DNA from 2 places in the Mesorhizobium sp. P2_D1 genome. Region 2 is predicted to be linked to the other one. Evidence: riboswitches for the same ligand, from Rfam matches in the RefSeq annotation. Region 2 holds a riboswitch; the other holds the start of a gene.
The links. A riboswitch is a leader RNA that binds a small molecule or an ion and turns the genes downstream of it on or off. The one in region 2 is predicted to bind thiamine pyrophosphate.
Positions count from the first base shown of each region.

Region 1 (2,381 bases), on a different contig from region 2:
GGCGGAAATTGTTCTTGGCGTTGAGCATGTAGATGCCCAGCCCCTTCGCGGCACCGGCATATTCGGCGAAGATGGCGCCGACCACGGCATAGGTGATGGAGATCCTCAGGCCTGCGAAGAAATAGGGCAGCGCCGAGGGCAGTCGCGCCAACAAGAAGACGCGCCAGCGCCCTGCCCCCATGGCGCGCAGCATCTGCCCGATCTCGGCCTCCGTCGCCTCGTAGCCCTGCACCAGCGCCACCAGCATCGGAAAGAAGGTGACCAGCGCCACCAGCATGATCTTGGGCATCAACCCGAAGCCGAACCACAGCACCACCAGCGGCGCGATCGCCACCAGCGGCAAGGTCTGGCTGACGATGAAGACGGGAAACAGCGCACGCCGCAGCGGCCGGAAGAAGTCGACCAGCATCGACAGCGCAAAGGCCGCGCTGAGCGAAAAGGCAAAGCCGATCAGCGTGGCCCGGATGGTCGGAATGGCATTGTCGACCAGCGCTTCACGATTGAGCATCGCCTGCTCGAACACACGCGAAGGCGCCGGCAGTGTCGTCGACTTGATGCCGGAATAAGTGGCATAGAGCTCCCAAGCCAGCAGCAGCAACCCGACCGAAATCATGGCCGGTGCTGCCTTGACAAGAAGGCTCGCGATCGGGCTCGAAGCGGCTGATGATGAGACCACGGGCATAACCTTTGACGGGGTCGCGAATGCGGCCGCTCAGCTGGCCGACGGGCTGTTCGCCGAGACCGTGACGTCGAGAGTTACGTGGCCGGCGCCTGGCCCGAAGCGGCAGAAGGCTTCGTCCAGCGCCGAAAAGATCGCGCCGGCATCCCCGCGCGCCGGACTGCTTGAGAAAATCGATGCAGCCGTAGATCTCTTCCATGTGGTCGTCGGTGCCCATCACATAGAGCGAGAACTGCGCTGCCGCCGGCTGGCCGGTCAAAGCCGCGCCACGCACCGCGGCGATTGCCGCATCCATGCGCGGGCCGAGGGGGCCGACAGGCCCACCAAGCGCATCGGAACGGCAGATCGGATCATCCGGCTCGCCAGGGCAGCCGCGCGAGATGGTGGCTGACAACACGCAATGTTTGCCGCTGCGTGCCGCCGCCACGAACAGGTCTCGCATCGCCGGAAACAGCACTTCGGGCGGCCCGACCAGCAAGGTCGAGATGTCGTCGGTCTCGATCCTGAGCCGATCGCGGTAGGGGTCGAGCCCATCCAGCGCGCCAAGGATGACGCCGACGAAATCGTCGGCCATGGGATATAGGGAAATCTGTGCGCCTGAAAACATCGCCCGCCTCGCTCCGCTGGTATTACCCAGATCAGCTTCTAGGGTCTGTGGGCTTGCCGCCCCCGTCTCAGCCCCGACCGTACGGAGCACCCCTGTGGATGCGCGGGTTAAAGCACCATTCGAGTTGAAGCGAAAGCCGTTTTTTTGGTGTGCTCCTCCAAAAGCATTGCGCCAGGCCTGCGAAACCGGACCGTCGAGCGACAAACTTTCAACCAACAGGCGTTGTCTGGCGCCGGGTATGCGCATGGCGCAGGAAATCGACGAAGGCCCGTACGGTTGGTGCTGTATGACGCTGCTTCTGATAGCAGAGGAACCAACCGGGAAAGGCCGCGCACCAATCATCCAGCAGCGACACCAGCTTGCCGGCATCGATCAACGGGCGCACGAGGTCTTCAGCCCAAAAGGCGATGCCGACGCCCTGCACGGCGGCGGCAATCGCCATGTCGCGGCTGGAGACGACAAGCGGACCATTGACCACGACCGAGAACCATTCGCCGCCTCTGGCGAATTCCCATGCGTAGGGCCCGGCACTGCCCGGCCGGCGCCAATTGATGCAGCGGTGCTGGAGCAGATCGGCCGGTGCCGACGGCGATCCGTAGCGGGCGAGGTAGTCCGGCGAGGCCACGGCGAGTTGGCGCTGCGTGCCGCCAAGCGCCACCGCGACCATGTCGGATTCGAGAAATTCGCCGAGCCTGGCGCTGACATCATAGCCGGCCTCGACGATGTCGACGGCGGCATCGTCGATCGTCACATCGAGCACGATGTCCGGCCATGCCTCATGAAAACGGCCAAGCAACGGCTCCAGATAGGTGGCGGCGGCAACGCTGGGCATATGGACGCGCAAGACGCCGGCCGGTGTGTCGCGCAAGGCCGTCGCATCGCCGACCGCCGCCTTCATCTCGGCCATAGCCGGCGCGAAGCGCGCATGCAGGCGCGCGCCGGCTTCGGTCAAGGAGAGGCTGCGGGTCGTGCGGTTGAGCAGGCGCAGGCCAAGCCGCGTTTCGAGCTGACGGATCGTCTGGCTGAGCGTCGACGCTGAAATCCGCAGATCTTCAGCGGCACGGGCGAAGCTGCCATGCGCCACGACAGCGGCAA
Region 1 covers NZ_JBFUDZ010000036.1:50,452-52,832, forward strand. Annotated here, with positions in the region: gene AC1D0I_RS23130 (ABC transporter permease) at 1-613, opposite strand, end outside; partial or broken gene AC1D0I_RS23135 (YkoF family thiamine/hydroxymethylpyrimidine-binding protein) at 713-1,286, opposite strand; TPP riboswitch at 1,277-1,390, opposite strand; gene AC1D0I_RS23140 (LysR family transcriptional regulator) at 1,495-2,381, opposite strand, start outside.
Region 1: linked by a shared signal. The riboswitch ahead of AC1D0I_RS23135 (YkoF family thiamine/hydroxymethylpyrimidine-binding protein) and the one ahead of thiB (thiamine ABC transporter substrate binding subunit) in region 2 are both predicted to bind thiamine pyrophosphate.

Region 2 (2,381 bases):
AGGTGCGGACGAGCTCTTCTTCCAGCCATTCGATCACCGAGAGATCGAGATGGTTGGTCGGCTCATCAAGCAGCAGAATATCGGGCTCCGGCGCCATGACGCGGGCGAGTGCCGCGCGCCTGGCCTCACCGCCGGAAAGATCGTTTGGCCGCTCCTCGCCCGACAGGCCGAGATGCTCCATCAGATAGCTGGCGCGATATGGATCGTCCGCAGGCCCGAGTCCTGCTTCGACATAGGCGCGCACCGTCGCAAAACCCTCCATGTCGGGCATCTGCGGCAAATAGCGGATTGTCGCCGAAGGCTGCCGGAATACCTCGCCGTCCTGTGGCTCGATCAGGCCAGCGGCGATCTTCAGCAGCGTCGACTTGCCAGAGCCGTTGCGGCCGACCAGCGCGATCTTGTCGCCGGCCGAGGCGGTCAAGGCGGCGCCATCGAGCAGCGGCGTGCCACCGAAGGTCAGTTTTATCCCGTCGAGATTGAGAAGGGGCGGGGCCATATCAGCTTTCAGGTAGTGGATAAGGGTGGGCGAGCAATAGCGCGCGGCCCTGGCCGAGTGTGATTTCGAGGCGGCCCTTGACCTCGTTGGAGATGGTCAATGACGAGCCGAACGCCACCTTGACGCGGTCGAGCGGCCATTTGGCGCCGGTGACGGTCAGGCCGGAAAGATCGGAAAAGCCGAGCACCGAAAACAACGTGCCGTCGGCATAGTCGAAGACCGCTTTCCCGTTCAGAAGCGGAGCGCCTTCCTGCGCCCCGCTGGTCAAAAGCATCTCGGTTCCGGCTTCGGCCAGCCGCAGGGCAAGTGCCAGATGCAGGAAGGCGTGGTCGGCGCGCTTGCCGCCGAATGCGCCGGCGAGCACCAGGCTGGTCGCGCCGCGCTCCAATGCGGCGGCGACCGCCAGTTCGCCATCGGTCTGGTCCTTCTCCGTCGGAAAGGTCCGGCGGGGCACGGCGGCGAGGTCATCCGGCAGGTTGGCCGGCACGGAATCGAAATCACCCACCCACAGTTCCGGGACAAGGCCCAGCAGACGCGCATGGCCGATGCCGGCGTCGGCGGCGATAACGCGGGAGCCTTCGACCTGGTGGTCGAGCCGCGGCGTGCGGACGAGATCGCCGCCAAGCAGGATGGTGAAAGTGCTCATATCGTGTGGCCCTTACCAGCCCGGCACGGGAAACGGAAGGCCGGCAAACTGCCACTTGCGTGAGGGATCGGCCCGGCCTATGTGTCGAAACGCTCTAACGGGGTGCCGGACGCGATCTTCGCGGACCGGCTGAGAGGCAATCTCGCCAACCCGCTGAACCTGATCCGGTTTGTACCGGCGGAGGGATTAGACGTTTCGGACAGTCCGGCGCCTCAATTCCTTTCAATTCGAACGAAGGAGGCGCCGATGCGCACGCTTTTCTACTCCCTTGCCTCAGCCATGGTTGTGGCCCTGTCCGGACCTGCCTTGGCCAAGGACAAGCTCACCGTCTACACCTATGAGAGTTTCACCGCCGACTGGGGTCCAGGTCCCGTGGTGAAGAAGGAATTCGAGGCCGAGTGCGGCTGCGATGTCGAGTTCGTCTCCGTCGCCGACGGCGTCGCGCTGCTCAACCGCGTCAGGCTGGAAGGGGCATCGACCAAGGCCGACATCGTGCTTGGCCTCGACACCAATCTCACCGCCGATGCCAAGGCCACGGGCCTGTTTGCGCCGCATGGCGCGGTGTCCGACGTCAATGTGCCGGGCGGCTGGAGCGACGATACTTTCGTTCCTTTCGACTATGGCTATTTCGCCGTCGTCTACGACACTGAAAAGCTGAAGAGCCCGCCGAAGAGCCTGAAGGACCTGGTCGAAGGCAGCGCCGACGACAAGATCGTCATCCAGGATCCGCGCACCTCGACCCCGGGTCTCGGCCTGCTGTTGTGGGTCAAGTCGGTCTATGGCGACAAGGCGCCGGAAGCTTGGGCCAAGCTCAAGTCGAAAGTGCTGACCGTGACGCCGGGCTGGAGCGAGGCCTATGGCCTGTTCACCAAGGGCGAGGCGCCGATGGTGTTGTCCTACACGACGTCGCCGGCCTATCACATGGTCGCCGAGAACACCGAGCGCTACCAGGCAGCGTCGTTCGAAGAGGGCGAATATCTGCAGATCGAGGTTGCCGGCATCACCACGACAGGGGCGAAGAACCCGCTGGCGGAAAAGTTCCTGGCTTTCATGACCGGACCGAAATTCCAGGATGCCATCCCCGAGACCAACTGGATGTTCCCGGCCGGCAAGACCGACAAGCCGCTCAACCCGGCCTTCGACAAATTGGTCAAGCCGACCAAGACCTTGCTGTTCAGCCCCGAGGAGGTCGCCGCCAACCGCAAGGCCTGGGTCGATGAGTGGCTGGCGGCGATGAGC
Region 2 covers NZ_JBFUDZ010000019.1:76,021-78,401, forward strand. Annotated here, with positions in the region: gene AC1D0I_RS16125 (ABC-F family ATP-binding cassette domain-containing protein) at 1-496, opposite strand, end outside; gene AC1D0I_RS16130 (thiamine diphosphokinase) at 498-1,142, opposite strand; TPP riboswitch at 1,231-1,345, shown strand; gene thiB (thiamine ABC transporter substrate binding subunit) at 1,389-2,381, shown strand, end outside.